3 regions of the Apolloniradiicaulis salifontis genome follow, and region 3 is predicted to be linked to each of the others. Evidence: predicted binding sites of a transcription regulator. Region 3 holds the regulator's gene; each other region holds the start of a gene.
The links. The regulator LexA, encoded in region 3, represses DNA repair genes until DNA is damaged. The targets are predictions, from matches to a motif close to ATGTTCCNCTTGTGTTCC.
Positions count from the first base shown of each region.

Region 1: ACWCOP_RS09400 (VOC family protein) is a predicted target of LexA. The motif match lies at 3,366-3,383, and genes of this name have one in related genera.
Region 2: recA (recombinase RecA) is a predicted target of LexA. The motif match lies at 2,619-2,636, and genes of this name have one in related genera.

Region 1 covers NZ_CM132387.1:1,939,272-1,945,081, forward strand. The annotation lists gene ACWCOP_RS09395 (TonB-dependent receptor) at 1-2,133, opposite strand, end outside; gene ACWCOP_RS09400 (VOC family protein) at 2,265-3,350, opposite strand; gene ACWCOP_RS09405 (hypothetical protein) at 3,605-4,528, opposite strand; tRNA gene ACWCOP_RS09410 (tRNA-Phe) at 5,062-5,137, opposite strand; gene ACWCOP_RS09415 (TonB-dependent receptor domain-containing protein) at 5,461-5,810, shown strand, end outside.
Region 2 covers NZ_CM132387.1:1,908,358-1,914,167, reverse strand. The annotation lists gene ACWCOP_RS09250 (ATP-binding protein) at 1-2,551, shown strand, start outside; gene recA (recombinase RecA) at 2,727-3,818, shown strand; gene ACWCOP_RS09240 (S9 family peptidase) at 3,940-5,810, opposite strand, start outside.
Region 3 covers NZ_CM132387.1:1,798,519-1,804,328, reverse strand. The annotation lists gene gltX (glutamate--tRNA ligase) at 1-1,247, opposite strand, end outside; gene ACWCOP_RS08725 (ComEC/Rec2 family competence protein) at 1,333-3,438, shown strand; gene lexA (transcriptional repressor LexA) at 3,608-4,291, opposite strand; gene trpC (indole-3-glycerol phosphate synthase TrpC) at 4,380-5,171, opposite strand; gene trpD (anthranilate phosphoribosyltransferase) at 5,171-5,810, opposite strand, start outside.

The DNA.
Region 1 (5,810 bases), 140 kb from region 3:
CCGGCTGCCCGGCGCGGCGCCGGCCGCGCTGCCGGCCAGGAAGATGTCCTCGTCGGTGACGTTCTGGCCTTCCAGCGCCAGACGCCAGGCGCCGTTCTCCAGCGCGGCGAACAGATCCACCGTGGTCACTGACGGCGAGAGCACCGAGTCCGAATTGCCCACATTGCGGAAGAACTCGCTGGAATAGGTCGCCGAACCGCCGAACGAGAACTCCCCGAACGCCGTGTCCTGGAAAAAAGCGGCGTTGAGCCGGCTGGACAGGTCGGGAAATTGCTTGCCGTCGAGGGTGTCGAAGGGAACGCCCACCGCCGGATCAATGCGCGAGCCCTCGTTATACTCGAACTCGTTCATGCCCACATTGCCGCTGAGGAGCACCCAGTCCGCCGGGCGCCAGGTGCTTTCCAGCTCCAGGCCCTGCACGGTGGCGTCCGCGTTGATGATGCCGAACTGCAGGGTCGCCGGCTCCAGCACCGACAGCTGCAGCGCATCGTAAGTGGAGTAGAAATACGTGGCGTTGAAGCGCAGCGTGTCGTCCAGAAGATCGGTGCGCGCGCCGATCTCGTAGGCCGACAGCTCTTCAGGCTGGTAGGTGTTGAACGAATTGCCCGGCGTGATCGGCCGCGTTCCCCCGAAGCCGCCGGCCTTGTAGCCGGTGGAATAGGACGCATAGACCATCAGGTCATCGCTTGGCATGTATTCGGCGACGGCGCGCCATGAGAAATTCTCGTCCTCATAGTTTGGATTTGTGCGCCAGATATCGGCCAGCGTCGCCGGATTGAGCAGAGCGCGCTCGGCGTTCTTTTCGTCCGCGGTGAAGCGCCCGCCCAGGGTGAGGGCCCATTGAGGGGAGAGATTCCACGTCCCCTCCCCGAACACCGCATAGCTTTCAGACGTCTGATCGTCGTCGTTGAGCCCGTAGGGCTGGCCGATCAGGAAAGAGAAGACCGCGTTGAAGCGGTTGTCGGCCAGCTGCTCGGCCTCTTCATGGAAATAGTACGCCCCGAGCACGTAATCGAACGCGCCATTGGAGCCCACCAGCTGCAGCTCCTGGCTGAACTGGTTGGCGGTCAGCTCCTGATAAAGGTCGACAATTCCGGGGCCGTCCAGATCCACCGAGGTGTTCTGACCAAAGGCGCGATAGGCGGTGATCGAGGTCAGCTCGCCCAGCGGCGTGCCGATCGCCAGCTCCGCCGAGATACCGCCGCCTTCATATTCATGGAAAGGCGCAATCGACATGGCGCCCGCGCGCCGGCCGAACGGCTCCGTGACGCTGCCGTCGGGTTGGCGGATAATCGGGGTGGGAATGAAGGCGCTGGAGTTATCAATCGTCCAGTCGCCCACCACGTAGAGCGAGATATCACGCTCGGAGCTGTCCCACAGGAAGCTCGCCCGCGCGCCGTAGCGCTCGACATTGTTTGGGTCGCGCGGATCATCGCCTGCATCGAAGGTGAAGGCCTGGCCGCCGGGGGGCGGGTTGTTGGCGAGGGCGAAATCACCCTCGCGATTGCGGGTGAAGACATCAAGCTTGAAGCCGCTCTCGCCATTGACAACGGGCGCCGACCAGCTGCCGCGCGCATCCAGACGGCCCTGGGTTCCCACCGCCACGTCGATGACGCCGCGCGTGTCCTCCAACTCGGGCCGGCGGGAGATAAAGCGGATCGCGCCGCCATTGGTGTTGCGGCCGTAATAGGTGCCCTGGGGCCCGCGCAGGATCTCCACGCGCTCAAGATCCACCAGATCGATCGTGGAGCCGTTCTGCTTGCCCAGATAAACGCCGTCGAGATAGATCCCGACGCCCACTTCGGCGAACAGCGAGCTCTCATCCTGGCCCACGCCGCGGATATAGACCTGGGCGGCGTTGGCCAGGCCCGTATTCTTCTGGATGTTCACATTGGGCGCGGTGAAGCGCAGATCGGTGATCTCCTCGATCGCCTGGCGCTGAATGTCGGCGGCGCTGATCGGCGTCAGGGCGATGGGAACGTCCTGGGAATCCTCAGCGCGGCGCTGGGCGGTCACGGTGATGGTTTCGACCCCGCCGGCCGACGGCGCTGGCTCCTGCTGAGCGAAACCCGGCGTGGACAGGACGGCTGTCGCAGCGCCGGCCATGAGCACGGTGCGGAACATGTTCGTCATCGATGTCTCTCCCCTAACGGCGCCCGGCCGGTCGTTCCGGTCTCGAAGCGGTTCGTCAGAGTACGACTTCAAGCCGTCTCGTCAATTTGTCCGGACCTAATGGTATAGAAGTGTGACTTTTGCGCACTCTCTCAGGGTTCAGACTGTTCATATAACTCGATGAGAATCCCGCTCGGGCTGCGCACCGCGGCCCAAATGATCTCGCCATAAGGCGAGAGAATGCGCGTTTGCGGCCCGGCCGCGGGCGAAATGCCTTGAGAGTCGAGCCTTTCCAGCACGGCGGCGAGATCGGCCACCGGGAGCCGGACGCCCAGGATGCCCAGATTGGGCGGCAACGCACGGTTCGAGAAATCTTCGCCGGACAGCCCAACGAACTGCATCAGTTCCATGCGCCCGTCCTCGCCTTCGCGCTGCTGCAGGATGGCGGTGCGGCGTGCAATCTCCACGGAGAGATTGTTGGGCATGGCGAAATTGGTGTCGATCTCCTCGGTGTCGATATAATCGCCCTCCCAGAACGGCGCGAAACCCAGCCCGTCTTCAAGGAAGGCCCGCTCCGCCTCGATATCGTGGACCATGGCCATGGTGTTGAACGGGTAGGAGAAGCCTTCAAGATCGTCCCAGCCCTCCACCGGCGGGCTCACGCGTGAATACACCGCCAGATTCACCCCGTCGGGCAGGCGCACCACCACATTCTTGATGCTCAGCGGACCGAACTGGAAGATCTGGGGCTGGTTGAACACGCTCCAGCCGCGCGCATGGGCGGCGTCGGCCACGTCTGCGGCCTCCTCGGCGCGCACCATGAGAGAGAATAATCCCCCCTGGTCCCAGGCTTGCGCGCCCGGACGGATCAGCACCTGATCCACCCCGTCAAAGCGCACCAGCCGCACCCAACCCACGCTCTTGCCAGGGCTGCGCAGGAGCGCGTACGCGCCCCCCGCCCCGTCGGGCAGATCCCAGGCGGCCAGCCAGGTGGGATCCAGCGCCCCGGCCTCCATCACCTCATAGCCGGCCACCTCCACCATGAAGTCGCGGATCGGCGCCAGATCGCGCACGCTGAGAATCGCCTCCTGCCAGCCGCGCCCGGTTTCAGCGACGAAGGGTTCGGCGACGATGTGCTCATCCGAAAGAAGCGGCCCCGGATCCACCTGAGCGCACGCCGGCGCGCCGAAGACAGCAGCCGCGCCCAGCGCGGCGGCGGCGAAGGATCTGAACACCATGAACGCACTCCCCTGGAAACACCGGGAGAGCATGACGCATTTGTCCGGACCTTTCCAGAGGATGCAGGGCGGCGTTAGAGCGGATATCGGCGCCGGCCGCCATACCGCGCGGCGTGGCGCAGACGATCAAAACACGCTGGCGGGTCACGATGCGCGGCCCCAAAAGCGGCACACCGGAGTGAATGCGGCTGGAAGCAATAAAAAACGCCGCCGGAGCGTGTCCGGCGGCGCTTTGGCCGTCTCAGGGCCGGTGTCTATCGCGAATAGAGTTCGGAAATCGAAAGAACGGCGCTCGCCGTCGATGATCCGTAGGTCCCCACCCAGATATCATACTGGCCTGAAGCCGGCGACATGCGCACAAGAGGGTTCAGCCCTTCATTGCCGCTGTCGTCATCGCAGTACCATTCGCCGTTCGGCCCATTGATGACAAGCGTCGTATCGGCGCTGGAGCCGGCGGAGAAGTAAAGCTCCGGGAAGGATCCGCCCTGAAACATCAGGCGCACATCCGGGGCGTCAGCGATAAAGCCGGCGCATTGTCCACCGCTCCAGTCCGAGGCGTTGTTGGGCCCGCCGGCGACGAGTTGAATTTCAAACGGGTCCGGGGTGAAGCCCGAAGCCAGCGAGTAGGTCCCGTAGCCCGGCGCCAGTGAATAATCCGGGCCGGACGAGCGCTGAGGCGCAGGCCTCGGCGCCGGACCGGCTGATCCGCCGCCATAGGGAAGTTCGGACACCGCCAACGTCGCTTGGGCCGTGCTCGAGCCGAACGTGCCCACCCAGATATCGTACTGGCCGCTGATCGGCGTCAATTCGACCAGGGGATTGAGACCCTCGCCGCTGTCATCGTCGCAAAACCATTGGCCGTTGGGGTCGTTGACGATCAGCGTCGTGTCCGCGTTCGAACGGGCCGAGAAATTGATTTCGCTGAAGGACCCTCCAGTGAAGTTGATGCGAACATCCGGCGCCTCGGCGGCGAAGCCGGCGCATTGCCCGCCCGTCATTGCAGACACATTATTGGAGCCGCCTGCGACGACCTGGATCAATTGCGGATCCGGCAGGAACCCCGATTGCAGATTATAGGTCCCGTAGGTTGGGTTCAGACTGTAATCTTGTCCGAGCGCAGGAGTCGCCAGACAAGTTGCTGCGAGCAGGGCCGCGCCCAGAGCTGAATGATAACGCATATCTTAAAGTCCTAATAATTGTGCATTAAGCGCACAGGAAGATCGTATACGGCAATTTTCATTCAGGAAAATAAAAAACGATGAATCGACGGGCTGCACAGGCCCCAAGACCTGTCATTTTATGTCAAGTCTGTATTCTGTCCGGATTGGTCTATTGAACCGCGTCGTCAGCGCTCAGTGGTCGTCCGCCTCCAGGACCAACCGTGTGGAGCCCCTCTCGCCTATGTTTTGTCGGAACGTCGGCGCCCATATCAGAGCGCGGCAAGGCTCGACACCCGGTTCGCCGGCCCGGGCGCGCGGCGCCCGAATCGACGGACGCAGCCCTCACGGTTTGGGGACGCCTTCCTCGATCACGCTTGGCGCGTGTGCGCTTCCCGCCCTTTAGACTTTGAAACAAAGCAGAAGAAGGAATTGTGCGTCATAGCGGCCCAGGTTCGAACCCGCAGGGTTCGCAAGGGCGACCGCCCGTCTGAACTCCGGACTTGATCCAGGGGAGGATCGACGAGACGAACGCAAAGGGGAACGAGAGAAAATGGTGCCCGGGGGCGGATTCGAACCACCGACACGCGGATTTTCAATCCGCTGCTCTACCAACTGAGCTACCCGGGCGGCGGGACCAGCGCGTGCGCCAGCCTCGCTTGAGGCCGCGGTTTATAGGGCGGCGATCGGCGCGTGTCCACGCCCTTTGCGCAGCCATTTCAACGCAGGATCTGCGCTACGGTGCGGCGGGGACGAGGCTGTTTGCGAAATCGGCCATGAGACCGGACGCTCCGGCGAAGTTGGCGACCGCATAGAGCGAAAGGACGCCGAAACCCACAGCGCTGCGCGCATCAAATCGTCCGCGTCACCGGCAAGGTGCGGCTTGTGCGGCCTGCCCTCGCCTGCTACGCGCGCTCTCTATTCGCGAAAACGACATCAAAGCGAGGCTGCCCATGAAGCGCGCCGTCACCGTCAGCGCCGCCGCTCTGCTCATCATCCTGGGCGAAGGCCCGGCCCTTAGCCAGGAAGCGCGCGAGGTGATCACCGTCACCGGCGGACGCGCCGCCGGCGCCCAGGCCGGCGACCAGCCGGTGACGATCCTCACCGGCGAGGCGCTGCGCAAAGGCGGCCTCTCGGATCTGGGAGACGCGCTGGCCTTCGATCCGGCGATCACGGGCTCTGAATTCAATGACGATCCGGGAACCCAGAACGACACGTCGGGCACGTCCAGCGTCAATCTGCGCGGCCTGGGGCTCGGCGCGACGCTGGTGCTGATCAACGGCCAGCGCCAGACCCCGGCCAG
Region 2 (5,810 bases), 110 kb from region 3:
AGCTCCCGAAGCGGCGCCCGGCGCCGAAGCGGAGCTTGCGCCTGCAGCCGCAGCGGCGGCGCCAATGGCTCCCGCCGCCGCGCCGGCCGCGGGACGCCTGGCGAAACCGCTCACCCGCGCCCTGTTCTGGACCGCCAGCCTGATGGCGCTGGTCGCCGCCGCTGTGGCGATCATCTTCGGCGCCGGCGCGGGCTGGCAGGGCGTGGTGCTTTTGTCGGGCATCGCCGCCTGTGCGCTTTTGCTGATGTATGCGCTCGCCGCCGGCGAGGCCGCCGGGCGGGCGCTGGGCGAGGGACCGCGCGCCGATGCGGCGTCCGGCCTCGCGCAATCTGCGCTGGATGCGCTCACCGATCCGGTGCTGATCACCGGCTCCAACGGCCGCGTCGTCTGGGCGAACCGCGCTTATCGGGATTTGTCTCGCGCCGGCCTTGGAAGCGCCGGAGCGCCCGCGCCCGAGCGCCTGTTCACCGGCGCCGCGTCAGGCGCGGTCTACCGCCTGACGCGGGCTGCGGACGCCGGAGAAGCGGCGCGTGAAACGCTGGGCCCGCTCAGCCTGCAGGGTGAGGGCGCCTCGGTCTATGTGGGTGATGTCAGCGCGATGCCGGGCGGCGGCGCGCTGTGGCGTTTCCAGATTGCACGCGAGGAGGACGGCTCGGCCGCCGACGCCGCGCCGGACTGGGCCGAACACGCGCCGGTGGGCCTGTTCCTTGCCGACGCCGAGGGCCGGGTGCTGGCCGCCAACGCCACGCTGCGCAGCTGGATCGACGCCAAGCCGGGCCAGGCGCTCAAGCTGACCGATTTTCTCGCCGGCGATGCGGCGTCGGTGTTCGCGCGTTCTCGCGGGGATGAAGGCGCGGTGCGGCTGGATGCGCGCATGGTGGCGCGCGAAGGCGTGGAGAGCCCGGTGGTTCTGTGCGTGGAGTGGGGCGATGAACGCCCGGCCCGGGCGCGGTGCGTGGTCTATGGTCTATCCGCGGCTGGAACGCCGCCGGGCCTGGCGCAGATCGCTCGCCAGAGCGGCGCCAAGGCCGGGCGCACGTTTGACGACATGTTCGCCTCCGCGCCCTTCGGCGTGGCGCGTCTGGACGCCGCCGATCCCATGTCGGCCATGGTGGAGGACGCCAATCTCGCCCTCGTCCACCTATCCGGGGGCGCGGCCGTTCCCGGCGCGCGCTTTGTGGATCTGTTCGATCCCGAAAGCGGGCTGGGCGCCGCCTTCGACCGGGCGCTGTCAGGCTCGGGGGAGCCGGGCGAGGCGCGCCTGACCGGCGAGGACGGCAAGCCGGTCCATGTGTTTCTGGCGCCGGCGCGGGGCGGCAAGCGGGCCGCCTATATCGTTGACATCTCCGCCTGGAAAGCGCTGGAGACCCAGGTCGCCCAGGCCGGCAAGATGCAGGCGGTCGGCCAGCTCGCTAGCGGCGTGGCCCACGACTTCAACAACATGCTCACCGCGATCCGGCTCAGTGTCGGCGAGCTCTTGAACCGCCACCCGGTGGGTGATCCCAGCTATCAGGATCTGCAGCAGATCAACTCCACCGTCACCCGTCAGGCGGGCCTTGTGAGGAAGCTTCTGGCGTTCTCGCGCAAGCAGACCTTCCGCATGACCGTGTTCGACATCTCCGACGTTCTGTCGGACTGCTCGGTGATGCTGGGCCAGATTCTGGAGGAGACGGTCAGGCTGGAGATCCGCCACGGACGCGAGCTGCCCCTGATCCGCGCCGACCGCAACCAGATCGATAATGTCCTGGTCAATCTGGCCACCAATGCGCGTGACGCCATGAAGGGCCAGGGCGGCGGTGTGCTGACCATCACCACCGAGATGGTGGACGCGGAAACCGTGCGAAAAGCCGGCGCGCCCAACCCGTCAGAGGGACGCTGGGCCGCCATCCATGTGGCCGACACCGGATGCGGCATGGACGAGGCGACCCGGCGCAAGATTTTCGAGCCCTTCTTCACCACCAAGGAAACCGGCGAGGGCACCGGGCTGGGGCTCGCCACCGTGTACGGCGTGGTCAAGCAGTCGGGCGGCTTCTTGTTCGTGGACTCAGAGCCGGGCGAGGGCACGACCTTCTCCATCTATCTGCCGGGTCATGTGCCGAGCGCTGAGGAGACCGCCGAGATCGAGGCCGAAATCGTGGCCAAGACCGCCGAACCCAAGCCGTCTGATCTGGCCGGTCATGGCCGCATCCTTCTGGTGGAGGACGAGGACGCCGTGCGCCAGATCGCCGCCAAGACGCTGGTGCGCCGTGGCTATGAAGTGGTGGAGGCGTGTGACGGCGAAGAGGCGCTGGAGATTCTGGAGGAGAATCCGGAGAGCTTCGATTTGCTGATCTCCGACGTGGTCATGCCCGGCCTCGACGGCCCGTCGCTTCTCAAAGCCGGGCGCAAATATCTGGGCGCTGCGCGAATCGTCTTCATCTCCGGCTATGCGGAGGAGGAATTCTCCGACACGCTCTCCTCAGACCTGGATATTTCATTCCTGCCGAAGCCCTTCGACATCCAGCAGCTGGCCGAAAGGGTGAAGGAAGAACTCGCGGCGGCGCGCCGATAGCGCCTTTAATTCAAGGCTGTGGCGACACGGGCGGCTCTCGCGGGCCGCCCGTTTTGTTATGTGCAAAATGTTCCTGTTGCGTTCGCGGAACAAAATAGGTACGAATAAGGTGACTTGCGGCGCCGCCGCTTCATTGCCCGACTCAGGCGATGCATGAAATAAAGGGAGTAGGACATTGGCTCAGGCGAGGCTTCAAGTGGTTAGAGAAACCGGAGACAACAAGCAGAAGGCGCTGGACGCGGCCCTCTCCCAGATTGATCGCGCGTTCGGCAAGGGCTCGGTGATGAAGCTCGGCTCGAAGCCGAACCAGAATATCGAGGCGATCTCCACCGGCTCACTGGGCCTGGATATCGCGCTGGGCGTAGGCGGTCTTCCCAAGGGCCGGATCGTGGAGATCTATGGACCGGAAAGCTCTGGCAAGACCACGCTGGCGCTCCACGTTGTGGCCGAGTGCCAGAAGGCCGGCGGAACCGCCGCCTTCGTCGACGCCGAGCACGCGCTGGATCCGCTCTACGCCAAGAAGCTGGGCGTGGACGTGGCCGAGCTTTTGGTGTCCCAGCCCGACACCGGGGAGCAGGCCCTTGAGATCGCCGATACGCTGGTGCGCTCGGGCGCGGTGGATGTTCTGGTCATCGACTCCGTGGCCGCGCTCACCCCGCGCGCCGAGCTTGAAGGCGAGATGGGCGATTCGCTGCCCGGCATGCAGGCCCGCCTGATGAGCCAGGCGCTGCGCAAGCTTACCGGCTCTATCTCGAAGTCCAATTGCCTTGTGGTCTTCATCAACCAGATCCGCATGAAGATCGGCGTGATGTTCGGCTCGCCGGAAACCACCACGGGCGGCAATGCGCTGAAATTCTACGCCTCTGTGCGCCTGGACATCCGCCGCATCGGCGCCCTGAAGGACCGCGACGAGGTCATCGGCAACCAGACCAAGGTCAAGGTCGTGAAGAACAAGGTCGCCCCGCCCTTCCGCGAGGTGGAGTTCGATATTCTCTACGGCGAGGGCATCTCCAAAACCGGCGAATTGATCGATCTCGGGGTGAAGGGCAATATCATCGAGAAGTCCGGCTCCTGGTATTCCTACGACTCCCAGCGCATCGGACAGGGCCGCGAGAATGCGCGCAAATTCCTGCTTGAAAACGCAGCGATGTCCGCAGAGATCGAAGCCAAGGTCCGCAAGAACGCCGGCCTGATTGCAGAAGAATTGCTTGGCGGTCCCGAGCCGGACGCCGATCTCGGCCCCGAAGACGAAGAAGCCGCAGGCTAGCTGACGACGGCCCTGGTGCGCTGATGATAAGCGCGCCGGGGCCGTTCGCCTTTATCTGGCGTTCCCGCCACGATGCTGGGCATGCGTGGCGGCCCTGAGCGGCGCCGCGCGTGCAGTCCGCTCAGTCGCCGGAGTCTTGCGCCTTCAGCCGCTTATCGAAGAATCTGAAAATCGTCGTCCAGAGATGGGTCTGCAGCTCGGGCGGGCGCACGCCGTGGCGCTGGCCGGGATAGGTCATCATCTCAAAATCGGCGTTCTGTTGTTGCAACTCCAAAAATAGCCGGGTCGAGTGATCGAAGGTGACATTGTCGTCGGCCATGCCGTGAATGATCAGGGTGGGCGTGGCGTAATTCTGCACATGGGCGAAGGCCGAACCCTGCTCATAGCCGCTGGCATTGGCCTGGGGCGTGTCCATATAGCGTTCGGTGTAGTGGGTGTCGTAGAGCGACCAGTCGGTCACCGGCGCCCCGGCGACCGCCGCATTGTAGGCGCCGGGCGCCTGCAGCGTGGTCATCAGGGTCATGTAGCCGCCATAGGACCAGCCCCACAGGCCGATCCGGTCCGGATCGACAAAGTCTCGATCTTCCAGATAGTTCAGCCCGGCCACCTGGTCGGCCACCTCCACCGTGCCCATCACGTCATGGATTTCGGCCTCGAAGGCGTGGCCGCGATTCCAGCTGCCGCGATTATCAAGCTTGAACAGGATATAGCCCTGATCGGCGAAGAGCTGGTCGCGCGGATTGGTCCAACCCCTTGAGACCGTTTGCACATGGGGGCCGCCATAGACCTGGACGATCGCCGGGCAGGGGGTCTCCGCCGTGCAATGGACCGGTTTGAGCATCGACCAGTAAAGCTCGGTTTCGCCGTCCGGCGCCGTGATCGTCCCGAACTCCGGCGTCAAATGGCTTGAGATATGAGGGGCATAGGGGTGGTCTTCATCAAGGGCGTTCTCCTCGACCCAAGCGATGCGCTCGCCATTCATGGCGTAGAGCCCGGTCTGGGGCGGGGTGTCCGGATCGGAATAGGTCCCGATAAACGCAGCCGCCCCGTCGCCGAGGCTGACGCTCCATCGGCCGTCGCCTGAGGTCGTGGGAACGGGCTCCGCGCTGCTGAGCCCGTTCATGTTGACCGCGTAGAGGTGGCGCTCCAGCGGCGTCTCCACCCAGCCTTCGAAATAGACCGTTTCGCCGTCCTCGCTGACGCCGCTGATCTCGTCCACCACCCACTCGCCCGACGTGATCTGCGTCGTCTCTCCGGCGGGTGTGACGCGATAGATGTGGCGAAAGCCGGTCCGCTCACTGGTCCAGAGAAAATCGCCGCCTTCCAGCGGTGTGAAGTCGTTGGTGAGATTGATCCAGGTAGGCGCCTCTTCGGTGAGCGTCGGCGCGCTCTCTCCCGTCTCGGGATCGACGCCGAGAAGATCGAGCCGCGTCTGCTCGCGGTTCTGGCGCTGGGCGTAGAGCCGGTCGCCGGCGGCGTTCCAGTTCACCCGGGCGAGATAGATGTCGGTCTCCGCCCCCAGATCCACCCGCACGCGCTCGCCGCTGGCCACATCGATCACCCAGAGCTCCACAAGGGCGTTGTCGGTCCCGGCGCGCGGATAGCGCTGCTCGCTCACCGAGACGCCTTCGGGGCCGATGCCGAAGCGGGGGACGATCTCCACGGGCGTCTCGTCGATGCGCGCCACGGCGATGCGAGCGCCGTCCGGGCTCCACCAATAACCGGTATAGCGCTGCATCTCCTCCTGGGCGACGAACTCGGCGACGCCCCAGCTCACCGGGCCTTCGCCATCATTGGTGAGCGCGCGGGCCTCGCCTGTGTCCAGATCATGCACCCAGAGATCCTGGTCCCGGATGAAGGAGACGCGGGCCCCGTCCGGGCTCACCTTGAAATCGGTCTCGAACGCCTCCGTCTCCATGAGGCGCTCGGCCTCGCCGCTCTCCACGTTCACGTAGAAGACATCGCCGTCCAGCGGGACCAGAACCGCCTCGC
Region 3 (5,810 bases):
CGCTGCAAGGCCGCGCTCAGCGCGCCCTCGCTCCAGTCTTCGGTGTCGGCCAGAACGGCGCGCAGGCGGGCCATTCGTTCCAGCGCATCGTCCTTGAGCGCTTTTGCGGTCTTCCCGCTGATCTCGATCGGCCGCGGCCTGAGCAGAAAATAGACCTGATCCTCCAGTTCGGCGAGGGTCGAGGCGCGCTCTTTCAGCGCCGCCATGGCCCGGCCGGCCCAGATCTTCGCGGTGTCGTCGGTGCGCAGATCCTCGCGGCCTTCAAGCCGCGCCCACAGCAGGGACAGAAGCCGCTCGTCATCGGCCTGCTTCATGTGCCAGGCGTTGGTGTGCGCCATCTTGTCGAAGTCGAGCCGCGCCGGCGCCTTGCCCAGCCCGTCCAGGTCAAACAGCTGCGCCATCTCCGCGTCGGTGAACAGCTCCTTGTCGCCATGGGACCAGCCAAGCCGCAGCAGATAATTGCGCAGGCCTTCAGGCAGATAGCCCATGTCGCGATAGGCCTCGACGCCCAGCGCGCCATGGCGCTTGGAGAGCTTCTTGCCGTCCGGCCCGTGGATCAGCGGGATATGGGCGAACAGCGGCGCGTCCCAGCCTAAAGCGGCGTAGATCTGGCTTTGCCGTCCGGCGTTGGTCAGGTGATCGTCGCCGCGGATCACATGGGTGACGCCCATGTCATGGTCGTCCACCACCACGGCGAGATTATAGGTGGGCGCGCCGTCGGCGCGCAGCAGCACCAGATCGTCGAACTCTTTCGCGCCCCAGCGCACGTCGCCCTGGACCGCGTCGGTGATCACCATGTCGCTGTCCGGCGCGCGAAAGCGCACCGTAAAGGGTGCGTCGGGCGCCGCGCCGCCGTCGCGCCAGGGCGAGCGGAAGGCGCGGCCTTCGCTGAACGCCTGCTCGCGCAGGGTCTCCAGCTCTTGCGGTGTGCAGTAGCAGCGAAATGCGGCGCCGCGGCTCACAAGGCTCTCCACGACCTCCACATGGCGTGCGGCGCGTTCGTGCTGGGAGACCGGCTCGCCGTCCCAGTCAAGACCGAGCCAGGCCAGCCCGTCGCGGATCGCGTCCACCGCCTGTGCGCTATAGCGCGCGCGGTCGGTATCTTCGATGCGCAGCTTGAAAGATCCGCCATGGCGTTTGGCGAACAGAGCGTTGAACAACGCGGTGCGCGCGCCTCCGATATGCAGGAAGCCGGTAGGCGAAGGTGCGAAGCGGGTGACTGGGGTCTGATGCACTTGCGAATTCATGTTGCACTGCGAAGGAACCGGTTCCTTAGCACGGGGTTGGCGCGCAGTGATAGCCTCCGCCTGATCTTCGCGCCATGATGGACGTGTGGATGCAGTCTATCTTCCCTCTTCGCGCGAACCGGCGCGCTGGCGTATGCTGCTTGATGCGGTGCTCGGTGCACGGCTTCGGGTGGGCGCGCCCGATCCTGCACGCCTGATTCTGTGGGCCCCTCTGGCGTTAGGGGTCGGCGCCGCGGCCTATTTCTCCCTCACCGCCGAACCCCCCGCCTGGACGGGTTCGGCCAGCGTGATGCTCGCCGCGGTGTTCGCGGCGCTGGCGGTTCTCTTACGAGGCGAGGCGGTGCGTCTCAGCGCCTGCGTCCTGGCGGCCGCGCTCGTGCTGGGCTTCGGCCTGGCGCAGGGGCGAACCGCGAGCCTGGCGCCGCCGCCGCTGGAGGTGAGCCAGCGCGCAGTGGGGGTGACCGGATGGATCGAGGCGGTGGAGCGCGGCGGGTCGCGCCCGCGCCTGCTTATTCGCGTGGCCGAGCTTGAGGGCGCCGGTGAACCGCCCCACCGTATCCGGATTCGCGCTCGCCTGGCCGCATTCACGCCGGGCGACGCGGTGCGCCTGCGCGCGGTGCTGACCCGCCCCACCGGCCCGTCCGCGCCCGGCGGATACGATCCGGCGCGCGCGGCCTGGTATGACGGCGTCGCGCTCACCGGCTTCGCCATCGCCGATCTTGAGCCGGCGGCGCTGGATCAGGCGCGCCTGCAGCGCGGCTTTGCGAAGATGCGCTGGAATTTGGCCGAGCGGATCCGGGCCAAAGCCGGAGAGCGCACCGGCGGGGTGGCCGCGGCCCTGCTCACCGGCGACCGTTCAGGCGTCAGCGAGGCCGACGCCGAAGCGCTTCGGATATCCGGGCTTGGCCATATCCTTGCGATTTCCGGGCTGCACATGGCGCTGTTCGCCGGCGGGGTGTACGTGGCGCTGCGCTATCTGTTCGCGTCCATCGAGCCCTATGCCCGCGCCCGCGATCCGCGCAAGCCGGCGGCGATCCTCGCGCTTCTGGCGGCGCTCGGCTATCTCATCCTCTCCGGGGGCGCGGTCTCCACCCAGCGCGCCTTCGTCATGGCGGCGGTGGTTCTCACCGGCGTGCTTCTGGACCGGCGGGCCTTCTCGCTTCGCTCGCTGGCCATCGCGGCGCTTGTGGTGATCGTGATCGCGCCGGAAAGCGTCACCGAGGCGGGGTTCCAGATGAGTTTCTCGGCCGTGGCCGCGCTCATCGCGGTGTACGAGATCTGGACGCGGGTGAAGCCGGAGCGGCTTGGCCGCGCCAAAGTTCTGGAGCGCATGAGCGATTCCCTCGCCGGGCTCGCCACCACCAGCGTGGTGGCCGGCGCCGCGACCGGCGCGTTCGCCGCGTTTCATTTCCAGCGAATGGCCGCCTACGGCCTTGTGGCCAATCTGGCGGCCATGCCGGTTTTCACCTTCTGGGTGATGCCCGCCGGCGTCGTCGCCCTGGCGCTGGCGCCGGTGGGTCTCGACGGGCCGGCGCTGGCGGTCATGGACGCGGGCTTGCGCATTGTTCTTGCCATCGCCCACTGGACGGCGGAGCTGGACGGCGCCGCCATGGCGACGCAGGCCGCGCCTGGCCTTGTCATCGCGCTTTATTCGGCCGGGTTCGCCCTGGCGACGCTGGGCCTGGGGCTGGTGCGCCTTACCGGCGTCATCGCCGCGCTCGCAGCCCTTGGGCTCTGGCTCACCCAGACCCCGCCCTCCATGATGATCAGCGACGGCGGGGTGGTGGTGGCCCGCTTTGACGACAGCGGCGCGTGGCAGGCCAGCAGCCTCAGGGCCTCGCGTTTTGACACCCGCGTCTTTCTTCAGCGCGCCGGGGCCGGGGGCTCGCGCGCCGAACGCGCGCCGCTGCGCTGCGACCCGCTTGGCTGCGTGGGCGAGACAGTGGACGGCCTGCGCCTGGCGGTGACGTCAAACCCGGAAAGCCTGCCGGAGGATTGTGCGCGCGCCGACCTGATCGTGTTCGACGGGCGGGCGCCGGCCTGGCGCAAGCGGCGGTGCGCGGCGGTGCTGCTGGACGATCCCGCGCGTGAGGCGCTGGGCGGGGCGGAATTCTGGATCAAGGACGGCCGGGTGATCCGCCTGCGCGGGGCGCAAGACCGCCGCCGCGACCGGATCTGGAGCACGCCCTAGCGCGGCAAAACATACTCAGAGCCGCCAGAAACATAACGCCCCGCCGGCGTGAAGCGGGCGAGGCGTTTCAGGGATCGGTCTCAAAAAGAGGCGCCTCACGATGAGGCGACGTGCATGCTGCGGGGCCGATGCAGGGTGTCGCCGGCGCCGATAGAGCTGCGGGAGCGGCCTAGTGGTACTGACGGATCAGACCCACGAGCCGGCCTTGAACCTTCACCTCGCCGGGGCCGAAAATGCGCGTCTCATAGGCGGGGTTGGCCGCCTCGAGCGCGATGGACCCGCCCTTTTTGCGAAGGGTCTTCAACGTGGCTTCCTCGTCGCGCACCAGGGCGACGACGATCTGGCCGTTATCAGCCGTGTCGGTGCGTTTGATCACCACCACGTCGCCGTCAAGAATCCCGGCGTCGATCATGGAGTCGCCGTGGACTTCCAGGGCGAAGTGCTCGCCGCCGGAGATCATGGCGTGGGGCACCATGAGGCGGTCGGTTTCATGCTGGATCGCAGAGATCGGCACGCCCGCCGCGATGCGGCCCAGCACCGGCACTTCAACACCGGCTTCAGACGACGCGGAGCCGCGCCGTTCCCCGAAGGCCGGCTCGATGACGTTGTCCGCGCTGACGCCGGAGCGCGGCGCAGAGTTTTCGGGGAGTTTGAGCACTTCCAGCGCCCGCGCCCGGTGGGCGAGGCGGCGGATGAAGCCGCGCTCCTCCAGCGCGCTCACCAGACGGTGAACGCCGGACTTGGACGCCAGCTGGAGCGCGTCCTTCATCTCGTCGAAAGAGGGCGAAACGCCGTCCTCTGACAGACGCTTGTGGATGAAGAGCAAAAGCTCGTGCTGTTTTTTGGTCAGCATGACGACCCTCAGGAACAAAACCGGAAAACGTTGCCGATGTTCTATGCCTGTTCCAGGTTAAGGTCAAGTAAAGGCCCGCGCTGCGGCGTCAAAACCCCATGAGCCCCCGTGTCGCCGCCGTCACATCGTCCTGCCTCATAAGGCTTTCGCCCACCAGAAGCGCGCGTGCGCCGGCGGCCTGCAGCCGCGTGGCGTCGGCGCGCTGGAAAATGCCGGACTCGGCGACCAGAAACCGGTCAGGACCGGCCATGGGACGCAGCGATTCGAAGGTTGAGAGCGAGGTTTCGAACGTGCGCAGATTGCGGTTGTTCACCCCGATCAGGGGCGAGGGCAGGGAGAGCGCGCGGGTCATCTCGGCGGCGTCATGGATCTCGACCAGAGCGTCCATGCCCCATTTGAACGCCTCCTCGATGAGGCTGGCGGCGACCGCGTCATCCACGGCGGCGAGAATCACCAGAATGCAGTCGGCGCCCAGCGCGCGCGATTCGGCGACCTGCCAGGGCTCGTAGAGGAAATCCTTGCGCAGGACGGGAAGGGCGACGGCTTCGCGCGCCGCCACCAGAAATTCATCCGCGCCCTGAAAGCTCGGCGTGTCGGTGAGCACCGAAAGGCATGCCGCGCCGCCGTCTTCATAGGCTTTCGCCAGCGCGGGCGGATCGAAGTCTGCGCGAATCAGGCCCTTGGACGGGCTTGCCTTCTTGACCTCGGCGATGAGGGCGAGGCCGTCTGAAGCCGAATGGGCTTTCAGAGCGTCCAGAAATCCGCGCGGCGCCGGCGCGGCGGCGGCGGCGTCTGCCACCGCCTCATAGGGGCGGGCCGCCTTGCGCTGCGCTATGTCGGCGCGCTTATAGGCTTCGATCTTGGCGAGCACGTCGGCCATCAGGCCTCTCCGGATTTGTCGGCGTGGCTGGCGGCCACCAGGGCGTGAAGCGCGGCCGCGGCGTGGCCGTCATCAATGGCGGTGGCGGCCCGGCGCGCGCCGTCGGTGAAGTCTTCTGCAAGACCGGCGAGTTTCAGCGCCGCGCCGGCGTTGAACAGCACGATGTCGCGATAGGGCCCGGTGACGCCCGCCAGAAGGCCGCGAATCGCCGCCGCGTTCTCCTCCGGCTCGCCGCCCTGAAGATCCTCCAGCGCGGCGGTTTCCAGACCCGCATCGCCAGGATTTAGCTCATAGGTCTCGATGGAGCCGTCGGGTTTAAGCTCCGCCACATGGGTGGCGCCGGTGGTGGTGATTTCATCAAGCCCGTCAGAGCCGTGCACGATCATAGCGGCTTCCGCGCCCAGCTCACGCAGCGCCTCGGCCATGGGCGTCAGCCAGCGCCGGTCGAACACGCCCAGAAGCTGACGCCGGGCGCCGGCGGGATTGGAGAGCGGACCCAGCAGATTGAAGATCGTGCGCACGCCCAGTGTCCGCCGCGCCGGGCCCACATGGCGCACCGCGCCGTGATGGGCCTGGGCGAACAGGAAGGCGACGCGCGCCTCGGCCAGCGCCTGCTCGATCTGGGCGGGGCTGGCGAAC